One region of the Mesorhizobium sp. EU05-FHT14A09 genome, then DNA from elsewhere that is predicted to be linked to it. Evidence: predicted binding sites of a transcription regulator. Region 1 holds the regulator's gene; the other holds the start of a gene.
The links. Region 1 encodes LexA, which represses DNA repair genes until DNA is damaged. Its sites were predicted from a motif close to TGTTCNNNNTGTGTTCNG; they were not measured.
Positions count from the first base shown of each region.

Region 1 (7,244 bases):
AGGACAAGATCGCCGACCGTATAGGTATGGAATTCACATTTCGAGACGGCATCCAGTTTGCGGAATTTTTCCGCGAACACGGGATCGGAGAAGAACTCCTCGACATTGCCGGCGCCCTGGATCGCTTCGACATTGACGACGGTTTCACCGTCGGTGCTCCTGGCGAGTGTGCTCCACAGAAAGCCCTTCTGGCGTTCGGCGACGTAGTGCACGACATCCTGGATGATGGCGAAAGCTTCTTCCTGCTTCCCCGGATGGGCATGGATAACGTTGACCACGAAGGTCGTCGGCTGCGGTGAGGCCGAAAAGCCTGCGGTGAGTTTGCTCATGAAAGTCTCCATCTGACGATCGCGGCTGTCTTGCCGCGGCGTCCTCTGGATATTCAGGACAAACAGGCAGATAAATATTCTCGCATTCTCATAACTAACGAAGAAAATTCCGCAATTGGACAGACTTGGAACACTCGGCATCTTCGTGCAGGTCGCGGAAGCCGGAAGCTTTATCGGCGCAGCGCAGCGACTCGGCCTCACTGCTTCCGCTGTCGGCAAAGCCGTCGCGCGCCTTGAAAACGAAATGGGTGCCCGGCTCTTTCACCGCTCCACGCGGAGCATGGCCCTTACTGAAGAGGGAAGCTTCTTCCTTGCGACATGCCGGCGCATCCAATCGGAATACGAACAGGCGCAGGTCCAGCTTTCGAGATCGCAGGTGACCCCGCGCGGGCAGCTTCGTGTTTCCCTCCCGCTCGCGGGCATGCTGTTGATGCCGACAATGTCGGCCTTCATGGAACGATATCCGGATATCAATCTCGACCTCGATTTTACCGACCGGCTCGTCGACGTCATCGAAGAGGGCTTTGATGCGGTGATCCGCACCGGAGATGTCGGGGACACGCGCCTGATGAGCCGCAAGCTCGGCACTTTCCGGCATAAGATCGTGGCAGCGCCGAAATATCTCGCCGAAAACGGCACACCCGAGACGCCGGAAGACCTCCTCAAACACCGTTGCCTTCATCATCGCTATGCGAATTCCGGGCGGCTCGAACCCTGGCCCCTCATGCGCGATGGGCGCGATGTGAAACTCGATCTTCCCGTGACCACCGTTGCGAGCACGCTGGAGCCATTGATCTACCTCGCCGAGCGATCTTTCGGCGTCACTTGCCTGCCGCCATTCGCGGTATCGACCGAACTGGCCCAGGGCAAACTTGTATCGCTGCTGACCGATTATCTTGGCGAAACCGGAACCTTCCGCATCCTGTGGCCAACAAGTCGCCACCTCTCGCCCAAGGTCCGTGTCTTCGTCGACTACATGGTCGAAAATCTGTTTGCTGATTAAGTGCGAGCGGCGCGCCTTCCTGGATTCCACGACGCGACCTCGCGGAACAAGAAGCAGCCATCCCCGCCGTTACGCTGAACAAAGGGTCAACAAATTCATTAAACTTTAAATGGTTGCGGAACACAAATGGAACAGATAGTGTTTGTTCCGGGTTTGTTTTTCTGATTCCGGTTCCGTTCCACGGAGGGTGGCGATGCTGACACGCAAGCAACACGAGCTTTTGCTCTTCATCCATGAGCGGCTGAAGGAAAGCGGGATTCCACCGTCCTTCGACGAGATGAAAGAAGCGCTCGATCTGGCGTCGAAGTCGGGCATCCACAGGCTGATCACCGCTCTGGAGGAGCGCGGCTTCATTCGCCGCCTGCCAAACCGGGCCCGTGCACTCGAGGTGCTGCGCCTCCCCGACTCGATCGCTCCTGGCCTCAATGCGGCCAAGAAGTTTTCACCGGCCGTCATCCAGGGCAGCCTGGGTCGCACGGTACCCAAGGAGCCGCAGCGCCTGCAGGCTCCCAGCAATGACGACGACGCTACCGCCGCCGTTTCCATCCCGGTCATGGGACGCATCGCGGCTGGTGTGCCGATCGACGCCATCCAACATCGAACGCATTCGATTTCCGTGCCGCCGGACATGATTTCGGGCGGCGAGCACTATGCCCTGGAAGTCAAAGGTGACTCCATGATCGAAGCCGGTATCTTCGATGGCGATACGGTCATCATCCGCAATGCCAATTCGGCCAATCCGGGCGAAATCGTCGTGGCTCTCGTCGACGAGGAAGAAGCGACGCTCAAGCGTTTTCGTCGCAAGGGTGCCTCGATCGCGCTGGAGGCTGCCAATCCCGCCTACGAGACCCGCATTTTCGGCCCAGACCGGGTCAAGGTACAAGGCAAGTTGGTCGGGTTGATCCGTCGGTATTGAAGCGCGGACCTTAGTCAATTAGCCGGCTATTTATCGTTTTTATGAACGACATCAGCGTTGACGGCAGTCCGGGAAGGTATCTTGTCCGGCCTGCCTTTGGACTTGTACGCCTTTTCCGGCCGCGGCGGTAATCCCCTCGCCTCGCGCGTAAAGCCTCGTTGCATGTGCCAGGGTCGATCCTTGGTATCGAGCGCGAACGAGATATTAGCCGGCTTATCTGCAGAGGCGTTAAACCATACTGCGGCACTGCCGACGCGGGCGAGATCCTGCTTGGTGACAACCACGACTGCGGGATCGTTGCAGGGGTCGGGGGCGGTTGCATCGTCGATGACAATAAGCGACGCAACCGCGCAGGCCGATTTGGCAGACTCGGTGCTGGCGGCCGTCACCACGACGGCACCTGACAGGTGACGGGCAAAGCACAGCCGCCGAGCGCACAGGAATGGCGTTCCGAGGGGCATATCGAGCGCATTTTCAACAGTCAGATCGACGTCACCCGAAACATCTTCGGGTAAGATTGTTGTCTCCAGATTGAGCGCCCTGCGCCAGTTGTCGAACGTAAACGGATTGGGTCGCGCCCTGCTGACCGCTATCTCGTCGCCGCCGATTGGCAGAGCCACAAGGCGCGCGTCCTCGGAGATCAGCACATCGGGTGTTTCGACATTGCCCATCGTCAGCAGACCGGCAAGCGCAAAAGGTAAGGCCAGCAACCGCAACCATGTCGTCGTCATCGCGCCGATGGCGAGCGCGGCGGTGACGAAAAGCACCGATTGCGTCGAAACCAGACCAACACCATCGACAGGCGAGCGCGCGGAAATCCAGTCGGCGATTGCCATCATGACCGTAAGTCCCTTTCCCATCGCATAAAGGAACGGTCCATCGGCGCCAAAGGGCATCGCGAGTGCGCTGAGTACGGCCGCCGGCATGACGACAAGCGAAACCACCGGCATGACGGCCAGATTGGCAAACAGGCTAAGCGGCGACACCCGCTGAAAATGCCAAACCGCGAACAGCGTTGTCGCAAGGCCGGCCACGATCGAGGTTGCGGCCATTGCGCCAACTGCGATCAAAGACTTATGCGCGAGAAAACCAACGAAAGAGCGCGCAGGCGGTGCGGCTACGGGCATCACTTCACGCCGTTGAGCCCAGGCCGCGTAGGCGCCGATCAGCGCAGCGGTCGCTGCAAACGACATCTGGAAAGACGGACCAACCACCTCATGCGGCGCGGTCAGGATGACGATCACCGCCGAGATTGCCAGATTGCGCATCGACAACGCCGCACGATCGAACAGCACCGCGATCAGCATCACCGACAACATGATGAAGCTGCGTTCTGCCGCCACCACCACGCCGGAGATCGCAAGATAGGCGGCGATCGAACAGAGAGCAGCGAAAGCGGCATACTTCTTGACCGGCCGACGCGCAGAGAAATCGGGAAACAGCGCGAACGCCCCGCGCAACAGCAGCATTATGGTGCCTGCCACCAACGCCATATGCAGGCCGGATATCGAGATGATGTGATAGATGCCCGTCCGTCGCATCGCTTCATTGACAGAATCTGGAATACCGGCGCGCACGCCGACGATCAGCGCTGCGGCGATCTCTCCTTCCGGCCCGCCGATCGAAGCACGAATGCGATCTGCAATCGTCTCGCGTGCGGTCTCGACGGCGACAGACAGCCGAGTGGCGAGCGGTGCCGTTTCCTCTCCCGGAGAGACAAGCCTGGGCTTGCCCATGAAGAAGCCGGTCGCGCCGATCCCGTCGAAATAGCTTTCGAAGGAAAAATCATAGCCGCCAGGTCGCACCGGGCCGGCGGGCGGCATCAGTCGAGCGTAGCCGGACACGATCGATCCGGCACGGATATCGGCTGGCATTGCCAGCGCTGACAGCCGTACGCGTTGGGGCTGATAGCGCAGCTTGGGCCGCTCGGTGCGTATGACGTCCAGCGTCAACCGCGTCCGCCCGGTTGCCGTTGGCTCGACGGAGATGACCCTGCCGGTCACACTGGTCGACACCTGTGCTCCCAGCGTATCGCCAGGCATGCGCCATGTCTCGACCTTGCCCGCAAGGATGCCGAGCACGAGGAGCAGTATCGCCATCGCCGCAAGGTGCACACCAGGGCGGGAGCGCGAGAGCAATGTGATGACCGCCAGAACCAGGCTGCTGGCGATCAGTTGCGGGAAGGCCGGTTCTGCATCGAGCCAAAAGTAGACCGTCGCCCCAGTTGCCAGAAAAACCGGCACGAACAGGAAGGCAACGCCACGATCGAACTCCAACGCAACCGCGCCGGCCAACAGAGCGCGCGGATCTCGACCGATCAGCTTTCGCAAGCCTGGCCAGCGGACCATCGGCCATGACGGATCGTCAGCGGGAACGGCTGTGGCTTCGGAACGCAATCTTCGCCGTTCCGCGATCAGATCGTCGAGCGCTGACGGCATTTCGATCGCCGGCGCGTCCGCCGTCACAGCAGTGGCGCCATCGGCGTCAGCCGCAGAAGACGCGAACAGAAGACGCTCGTTGATGCCTTGTTCGGCATCAGCGTCCCCTCGCCCAACCCTCCCCGGTCCAGCCATCGGGCCTGCCCCTTGCGCCCCTGACCTCCTATGCTACATGAACGCCCAAACAACGAAAGTCCGCGCATCTGCGCTTCTCCCCGAGAGTTTCATGTCCGATCAGGTCGTCACCCGTTTCGCTCCCTCACCCACCGGTTATCTGCACATCGGCGGCGCACGCACTGCGCTGTTCAATTGGCTGTATGCCAAGCACACCAATGGCAAGATGCTGCTGCGCATTGAAGACACCGATCGCGAGCGCTCAACCGAGGCCGCCACTGCCGCCATACTGGAGGGGCTGACCTGGCTGGGCCTGACCTGGGACGGCGAGGCTGTCTCACAGTTCCAGCGTGCCGCACGCCATCGCGAGGTCGCCGAGGAACTGGTGCGGTTGGGCAAGGCTTATTATGCCTACGAGACACCTGCCGAGCTCGACGCCATGCGGGAAGGCGCCCGCGCGCAGGGATTGCCGCCGCGCTACAATGGCCATTGGCGCGACCGCGACGCTTCCGAGGCGCCGAAGGGTGTTGCCGGCGCTATCCGCATCAAGGTGCCACGCGAGGGTGAGACCGTCGTCGACGATCTCGTGCAGGGTGAGGTGCGCTTTCCAAACAAGGATCTCGACGACTTCATCATCCTGCGTTCGGACGGCATACCGACCTATATGCACGCAGTCGTGGTCGACGACCATGACATGGGCGTCACCCACATCATTCGCGGCGACGACCATCTGACCAACGCTGCGCGTCAGACCGCGATCTACCGCGCCATGGGCTGGGATGTGCCGAAGATGGCACATATCCCGCTGATCCACGGCGCCGATGGGGCCAAGCTGTCCAAGCGCCATGGCGCGCTCGGGGTCGAAGCCTATCGCGCCATGGGCTACCTGCCCGAGGCGCTGCTCAACTATCTCGCGCGTCTCGGCTGGAGCCATGGCGACGACGAGGTCATGTCGATCGCGCAGATGGTGTCGTGGTTCGACATCGGCGACGTAAACAAAGGTGCCGCTCGTTTCGACTTCGCCAAGCTCGAGGCGCTGAACGGCGTGCACATGCGCGGCATGGAGGATGCGGCACTGACCAAGGTGTTTTTCGACACGCTGCCCCATCTGCCGAATGGCGAGGCGCTGGCCGCCCAGCTGGACGAGCAGAAGAAGGCCCAGGTGCTGCAGGCGATGCCTGGCCTGAAGGAACGCGCCAAGACGTTGGTCGAGCTCGCCGACAGCCTCTATTTCATCGCGGCGCAGCGCCCGCTCCAGCTCGACGAAAAGGCAGCCTCCTTGCTCGATGCTGACGCTAAAGCGGTCCTCAAGGCAGTGCTCGGCCATTTCCAGGCACTCGACGAATGGACCGTCGCCACGACCGAAGCCGCCGTCCGCGCTTATGCCGAGACAGCTGGCGTCAAACTCGGCAAAGTGGCGCAACCGTTGCGCGCCGCCCTCACCGGCCGCAGCACGTCGCCGGGCGTCTTCGACGTGCTGGTAGTGCTTGGCCGGGACGAAAGTCTTGCTCGCATCGCCGATCAAATCGATTAGGAGTTCTGGTCCAAGAACTTTAGCATTGAAAGGTTTCTTTTGCGGTGCAACATTGCCGCCGGATCAATCAGCCCTAATTATTCCGGCGGCTGTAATCTCGTGCATTTCAAGGGCTTGTGGCGTTCCGCGTAACGGAACGTCTTGGCCTGCAGACAAGGGAACAAGAAGGAGTTTGCGATGACCGGACAGACGGCAAAACTGGAACTCGGTGGAAAGACGCACGAGTTCAAGGTCCGAAGCGGTTCGGTCGGCCCGGACGTGATCGACATCGGTGCACTTTATTCGACCACCGGCGCTTTCACCTACGATCCCGGCTTCACGTCGACGGCGAGCTGTGAGTCGGCGATCACCTATATCGACGGTGATGCCGGCGTGCTGCTGCATCGCGGCTACCCGATCGACCAGCTCGCCGAGCATGGCGACTTCCTGGAAGTCTGCTACCTCCTGCTGTATGGCGAACTGCCGACCAAGGCGCAGAAGGACGATTTCGACTACCGCGTCACGCGCCACACCATGGTGCACGAGCAGATGACCCGGTTCTTCACCGGCTTCCGTCGCGACGCGCACCCGATGGCGGTGATGTGCGGCGTGGTCGGCGCCCTGTCGGCCTTCTATCACGACTCGACCGACATTTCCGACCCATACCAGCGCATGGTCGCTTCGGTACGCCTGATCGCCAAGATGCCGACCATCGCGGCCATGGCCTACAAGTACCATATCGGCCAGCCCTTCGTTTACCCGAAGAACGAGCTGAACTTCGCCGCCAACTTCCTGCATATGTGCTTTGCGGTGCCTTGCGAGGAGTACAAGGTCAATCCTGTTCTGGCGCGCGCCATGGAGCGCATCTTCATCCTGCATGCCGACCATGAGCAGAACGCCTCGACCTCGACCGTGCGCCTCGCCGGTTCCT
Region 1 covers NZ_JBYTDF010000002.1:160,507-167,750, forward strand. The annotation lists gene AC3WTO_RS08095 (antibiotic biosynthesis monooxygenase) at 1-329, opposite strand, end outside; gene AC3WTO_RS08100 (LysR family transcriptional regulator) at 445-1,332, shown strand; gene lexA (transcriptional repressor LexA) at 1,526-2,248, shown strand; gene AC3WTO_RS08110 (ComEC/Rec2 family competence protein) at 2,275-4,821, opposite strand; gene gltX (glutamate--tRNA ligase) at 4,913-6,334, shown strand; gene gltA (citrate synthase) at 6,512-7,244, shown strand, end outside.

Region 2 (7,244 bases), on a different contig from region 1:
CAGCGCTTGGCGCATTCGCGCTCGCCGCGACGATCTTGCTGGTTCTTCTCGGCGTGCTCAACGAGGTGGTGACGCGCAAGTCCTCCCTGGTGGCGAGCACCTCGCAGATCCAGGCGCTGCAGCAAGCCGACATGGCGATCCGCAACGCTGAAGTGGTTCGTGCGATGGGAATGCTGCCTGGCCTGCTGGAACGCTTCCGCGCCAGCAACGATGCCTTCCTGAACGCATCCGATCTGGCTTCGCAACGCGGCGCGACCATCGTCGGCATCACCAAATTCGTGCGGCTGTTCGTGCAATCGGCAACGCTTGGTCTCGGTGCCTATCTGCTGCTGCAGGGCGGAGCCACCGGCGGCGTGATGATTGCGTCCTCCATCCTGCTTGGCCGTGCGCTCGCTCCCGTCGAACATCTGATGGCGATCTGGCGCAATCTCGGTCAGACCCGCATCGCTTATGCGCGGCTGACCGAGCGCCTGCAGAATGTCAGTGCGGAGCCCCATCGCATCCGCCTGCCGGAACCGGAGGGACGCATCATTCTCGAAAACGTCTCCTACGCTGCCCAGCCCGGTCGGCCCGCCATCATCGACAATCTGAGCGTCGCTTTCCAGCCTGGTGAGGCGGTAGCCATCATCGGCCCGTCCGCCAGCGGCAAGAGCACCTTATGCCGATTGATCGCCGGCATCGTCTTGCCAAGCTCTGGAACCGTCCGCCTCGATGGCACCGACGTCCAGCACTGGAACGGCGAGCAGCTCGGCGAGGCGATGGGCTACCTGCCGCAGGACGTCGAGCTGTTTTCCGGCAGCGTGCGCGACAACATCTCGCGCATGGCCAGGGCTGAGGATCAGGCCGTGATCGATGCGGCCATGCTGTCGCATGCCCATGACATGATCCAACGCCTGCCACAGGGCTACGAGACGCCGATCGGCGATGCGGGGTCGCGTCTGTCGGGCGGCCAGCGCCAGCGCATCGGCCTTGCCCGCGCCGTCTACGGCTCGCCCAGGATTGTCGTGCTCGACGAGCCCAACGCCAATCTCGACCAGGTCGGCGAATCGGCTTTGGCCGCCGCGATCGCCGAGCTGAAGGCACAGGGGACGACCCTGATCATTGTTGGCCATCGTCCATCGACGCTTGCCCAGGCCGACAAGGTGCTTTTCCTGCGGGATGGTCGACTGCATCTGTTCGGACCACGCGACGAAGTCCTCGTCCGCTTGCGCTCCATCGCCAAGGAAGGCGAGCGCCCACCACTGCACGTGATCAGGGCCTCCGACGAGCCACAGGCTGATGGAGACGCCGAGTCCAAACCGCAGAAAAGTGGCGCGCCTGCGCCTCAGATAGAACAGATCGCCTGAGCGAAATGGACCGCATGGGATGCTTCCAGGGGAGAGAAAGATGTCAGAGTTTCAGCCCGGCAAGTCGCAGGCACTGGTCAGGAAGTCGCCGAACGTCATTGACGCCAGGGTCGAGCCGCCGAGGTTGAGGGACGCTGTCCGCAAACCGGCCCGCTACGGCATGGCCCTCGCCTACATGTTCATCGTCGGCGGCATTGTCTGGTCGGCGGCGGCGCCGATGGCCGAGGGAGCCACGGCAACCGGCATTATCAGCCCGGATGGAAGCAGGCGTACCGTCCAGCACCTCGAGGGTGGCATCATCAAGGAGTTGAAAGTACGCGACGGTGACCTTGTACGCGTGGGCGATCAGTTGGTTACCTTGCAGAGTACGCAGGCGGCAGCCCTTTATGATCTCTATCTGGAGCAGGCCCGCACGCTGGAGGCTACACAGGCGCGCCTGAGCGCCGAACAGGAAGAGAGGACCGAGATCAATTTTCCGCCGGACCTTCTGGCCAGCGGCGATGAGCGGGCCAGGAAGATCATCGCTGGCCAGACCCTGTTGTTCAACCAGCGCCGTTCTTCGCTCGACGCGCAGCTGCAGATCCTGGATGTGCGCAAGCGCCAGTTCGAGGAGCAGCTGTCCGGTCTGCGGTCGCAGGTGGTCAGTGTCGATGCGCAGCTCGCGCTGACCGAGCAGGAGCACAGCGTCAAGAAGAGCCTGGTCGACAAGGCGCTGCTGGCACGGTCAGAGACCCTGAAGCTGGAGCGCTCGAAGGCGGCGCTGGATGGAGACCGGGGCAATTTCATCGGCCAGATCGCCGAAGTTGAACAGAAGATCGGCGAACTCGACACCCAGAGCATGTCGCTGAAAGCCACACAGTCGGCCGACATCGCCGACCAGCTGGAGAAGGCGAGAGCCAGCTACATCGACGCCGCCGAACGGCTGAATGCCAGCAAGGACGTGCTCGACCGCACGGTCATCATCGCACCGGTCACCGGCAAGGTCGCCAATCTCAAGTTCAAAACCTCTGGCGGCGTGATCGGGCCGGGCCAGGCCATTCTCGATATCGTGCCGACAACTGAGGAACTGCTGATCGATGCGCGGGTTTCGCCGAGCGACATCGATGTTGTGGCTGCCGGCCTTCAGGCGACCGTCCATTTGACGGCCTATTCCAGCCGCGGCATGCCGCGCGTCACCGGCACGGTGAAATCGGTTTCCGCCGACAGGGTAACCGACGAAGCGACCGGTCAGACCTACTATCTTGCGAGGATCGAAGTGCCGCAGAACGAGCTGGCAACACTCGAGGAAGGCGTCGTCATGATGCCCGGCATGCCGGCCGAAGTGCTGATCGTGACGGGAAAGCGGACGGTGCTTGCCTATCTGATGGAGCCGTTCATGGCTGCATTCCGGCGCGGGCTGCGTGAAGTGTGACGTTCCGGGATGCCAATTTTACAGCCGGCGCGGCATAGCGCCGGCTGTAATGTGCTGGTCGTTTGTCCGCGACCTCACTTGTCTTTGATGCGTGTTGCCTGCACGGGCGTTGCCTTTATCGTTGGCGCCGCTGCTGGCTTCTTGGCGTCTTTTTTGGGTTTGCGGGCCTCTTTGCCCGGCCTCATCGAACCTTTAGCCATGATTCGCTCCTCCGTTGGGACAGGAAGCAATGAAACAACAGATTTCGGAAAGAGCAAGGCACCATGCCAGAGCACGGTTCCGAAAGATTGCCGGCATTTCGGACCAAGATCATAGGGCAAAACAAGGGGATAGAAGCGAATGTCGGTTCATCTGACGCCATTCCGCTCCACCAATGATGACGCCAGTTGCAGACAGCCATTGCCGGACTGTCCCGCAGCGCTAGATTGCCGCAAAACATCGGGAGAAAAGACCATGAAGATCGACGGGAGCTGCTACTGTGGCGCGATTGCCTATGAGGCCGAGGTCGACCCAAGCGCAACGTTGATCTGCCACTGCACCGATTGCCAGCAACTTACGGGCACGGCGTTTCGCGTCTCCCTTCCCACACCGGAGGCGCAGTTCCGGCTTACCAGGGGCGAGCCGAAAATCTTTGAGAAGACCGGCAGCAGCGGCGCCAAGCGCCTGCAAGCCTTCTGCGGCGATTGCGGCTCACATCTTTATGTCGTCGGTGCCGGCGACGGGCCGAAGATTTATGGGATCAGAACCGGTACCGCTCGCCAGCGACAGGAACTCGTGCCGCGCCTGGAAAAGTTCCATGGCTCGGCGCTCGGCTGGATGCCGCGCTTCGAGAGCGTTGAGACGACGATCGAAGGGCAATAAGCGTCAGAAGACGTCTGGAGACAATCAGGCGTCGTCGGGGTCGACGACTCGCAATCTGAGTTGTCCGGTCTTTGAGTCTGCCGTTCGGGGTGCTGCGTCGGCCTTGCGTTGACCGGCGGCCGCGGCGTCCGTGCCTTCGGTTGCACCGAACTCCAGTGCCTCGATCTTCTGGCCGCGCTTGGTGACCTTGGAGGAGGAGACGAGAATGTCGTCGATGTCCTTCGAGGCCTGGCCGAAATGGGTCTGCAGCTTGCGCACCCTTTCGTCGAGACGCGAGACGTCTTCCATCAGCCGGATCACTTCGCCCTGGATCAGATGCGCCTGTTCGCGCATGCGCGCATCCTTCAGGATCGCCTGGATGACCTGGATCGACAGCATCAGCAGCGATGGCGAGACGATGACGACACGGGCGCGATGGGCACGCTGCACCAGCGCCTCGAAATTTTCGTGGATTTCGGCAAAGACCGATTCCGACGGCACGAACATGAAGGCGGTGTCCTGGGTCTCGCCCTGGATCAGGTATTTCTCGGCGATGTCGCGGATATGCACCTCGATATCGCGTCGGAACGCCTGCGCTGCGACTTTCTGCAATTCAGAGCTTTCGGCGGCACGGATGGCATTCCACGCTTCGAGCGGGAACTTGGCGTCGACAACAAGCGAGGGCGCGCCATTCGGCATTTTCACCAGGCAATCCGGGCGGCTGCCATTGGTGAGGGTTGCCTGGAATTCGTAGGAACCATGCGGCAGACCATCGGCGACGATCGCTTCCATGCGCGACTGCCCGAAGGCACCGCGCGTCTGCTTGTTGGACAGGATCGCCTGCAACTGCACGACCTGTCCGGCGAGCGACTGGATATTGCCTTGCGCGGTGTCGATCACGGCCAGCCGCTCCTGCAGCTTCGCCAGGCTTTCATGCGTCGACTTCGTCTGCTCGGTCATCGTCTGGCCGATACGGCCGGTCATGGCATCGAGCCTCTGGCCGATCGATTGCGTCAATTCGGCCTGGCGCGCGCCGAACACGTCCGCCAGTGCACCCATGCGCCCCTGCATTTCGGCCTGGCTTTGCAGGATGCCGGCCATGCGGGCGTCCGCGTCGCGGGCGTGATCGGCCGCTTCGGCCGCGGCGACGCTGCGTGCCTTGGCCGCGCGCCACAGCGCGGCGATGAGCACGATGAACAGGACAAGGACGACAAACACGACGAAGCCCAATGCCTGGCCAAGCGTGATCGTCGTCGCGCCGAGCCGGGCGACGGGTTCGGAAAGGATGGAGCTGAGGTCGTTCATCAGCACAGCATAAACGATTCTTGTGACAGGAGAAGATCAAACCGTGAACATGCTGACGGCTGTGTGGTTGACGCCTTCCCTGCAAGGTTTTAGGTGAGCGATATGTCGATCAAGCCGCTCATCATTCTTCCCGATCCCGTCCTGCGCCAGGTTTCCAAGCCGGTCGAGCGTATCGATCAGCCGTTGCTGAAGCTGGCCGACGACATGCTGGAGACGATGTACGATGCTCCCGGCATCGGTCTGGCCGCGATCCAGATCGGCGAGCCGCTGCGCATGCTGGTGATCGACCTCGCCAAGGAAGGCGAGCCGCCGGCTCCGCATGTCTTCATCAATCCGGACGTTCTCGAAAGCGGGTCGGAGCGCTCCGTTTACGAAGAAGGCTGCCTGTCCATCCCCGATTACTATGCCGAGGTCGAACGGCCGGCAACCGTCCGGGTCCGTTACCTGGACCGCGACGGCCGCCTGCAGGAGATCGATGCCGACGGCCTGATGGCCACCTGCCTGCAGCATGAGATCGACCATCTGAACGGCGTGCTGTTCATCGATCACATCTCGAAGCTGAAGCGCGACATGGTGGTCAAGAAGTTCAAGAAGCTCGCCCGCGACAAGGCGCCAAGCCGCCTGGTGGGCTGACCCGGGACGAATTCATGACACTTCGCGTGGTCTTCATGGGCACGCCCGATTTCTCGGTCGCGACGCTGCGCGCGCTGGCCGAGGCCGGGCATGACATCGTTGCCGTCTACACCCAGCCGCCACGTGCCGCCGGCCGTCGCGGCCTGGAGCTCACGCCATCGCCCGTGCAGCGCGAGGCCGAACGGCTGGGCATCGCGGTCCACACGCCGGTGTCGCTGAAGAGCGAGGCCGAACAGTCGGCTTTTCGCGCTCTGGATGCCGATGTTGCCGTTGTCGTGGCCTATGGTCTGCTGCTGCCGAAGCCCATTCTCGACGCACCACGCCTCGGCTGTCTCAACGGTCACGCCTCGCTTTTGCCACGTTGGCGTGGTGCAGCACCGATCCAGCGCGCCATCATGGCCGGCGATGCCGAAACCGGCATAATGGTCATGCGAATGGAGCAGGGACTGGATACCGGTCCGGTCGGACTTGTTGAAAAACTGGCGATCGATCCCGATATGACCGCCGGCGATCTGCATGACCGATTGATGGCTGCAGGCGCCGGACTGATGGTCGAAGCCTTGTCGAGGCTGGAGGCCGGGACGCTGAGCTTTGTGGAACAGGCCGCCGAGGGCGTGACCTACGCCGCGAAGATCGATAAGACGGAGACCCGGATCGACTGGACCCGTCCTGCGGATACGGTCCACAACCACATTCGCGGCCTTTCGCCCTTCCCCGGCGGATGGTGCGAGGCCACGATCGGCGGCCGGGTCGAACGGCTGAAGTTGCTGCGTTCGACTGTCGCCGACGGCATGGGGGAACCGGGAGGAATTCTCGACGACCGGCTGACGGTCGCCTGCGGGTCAGGTGCGGTCAGGCTGGTCGAAGTGCAGCGCGCGGGCGGCAAGCCCGTGACCGCACAGGAGTTCCTGCGCGGGGCAAAATTGGAAGAAGGAATGAAACTGTCATGAGCATGATGTCGATACGCGCGGCGACGCCGCGGGATCGCGAGGCGATCCGCCTCGTTGAAGAACATGCTTTCGGCCAGCAGACCGAGGCTGGTCTCGTCGATGCGATCGTCGCGCAAGGCGATGCGGTCCTGGAACTGGTCGCGGAAGAAGAAGGCCAGGTTGTCGGCCATATCCTGTTCTCGCGCCTCTATGTCGAGAACGGCGGCAAGCAGTACCCGGCCGTGGCGCTGGCGCCGCTGGCTGTTGAGCCGGATTTCCACGGCACGGGCATCGGCGGCGCGCTGGTGCGCGAAGCGCATATTCGTCTCAAGGATGCCGGCGAGAACCTGGCCATCGTGCTGGGCGACCCGGCCTATTACGGCCGCTTCGGCTACAGCCACGAGCGCGCCTCCGGTTTCGCCAGCGATTATCAGGGCGAAGCGTTGCAGGCGCAGGCCTGGGGCGAGGCGCCGCAGAGCGGCGAACTGGTCTACGCTTCGGCTTTCGGCACCGCGCTGGCAGCGTAGCGCCCCGACGTGCCCCGCTATCGCCTCGACATCGAGTATGACGGCGGGCCTTATTCCGGCTGGCAGCGGCAGGCTGCCGGCCAGCATTCTGTGCAGGCAGCAATCGAGCAGGCGATCACGCGTTTCTGTGGTGACGCGATCTCCATTCGTGGAGCCGGCCGCACCGATGCCGGCGTGCATGCCACGGCCCAGGTCGCTCATGCGGACCTGAGCAAGGCATGGCCGGCCGATACGGTGCGCGACGCCGTCAATG
Region 2 covers NZ_JBYTDF010000007.1:95,529-102,772, reverse strand. The annotation lists gene AC3WTO_RS22310 (type I secretion system permease/ATPase) at 1-1,346, shown strand, start outside; gene AC3WTO_RS22305 (HlyD family type I secretion periplasmic adaptor subunit) at 1,387-2,757, shown strand; gene AC3WTO_RS22300 (hypothetical protein) at 2,832-2,957, opposite strand; gene AC3WTO_RS22295 (GFA family protein) at 3,211-3,618, shown strand; gene AC3WTO_RS22290 (DNA recombination protein RmuC) at 3,643-4,902, opposite strand; gene def (peptide deformylase) at 5,005-5,535, shown strand; gene fmt (methionyl-tRNA formyltransferase) at 5,550-6,485, shown strand; gene AC3WTO_RS22275 (GNAT family N-acetyltransferase) at 6,482-6,991, shown strand; gene truA (tRNA pseudouridine(38-40) synthase TruA) at 7,001-7,244, shown strand, end outside.
Region 2: a site for LexA is predicted at 4,935-4,952, ahead of AC3WTO_RS22290 (DNA recombination protein RmuC). Genes of this name have one in related genera too.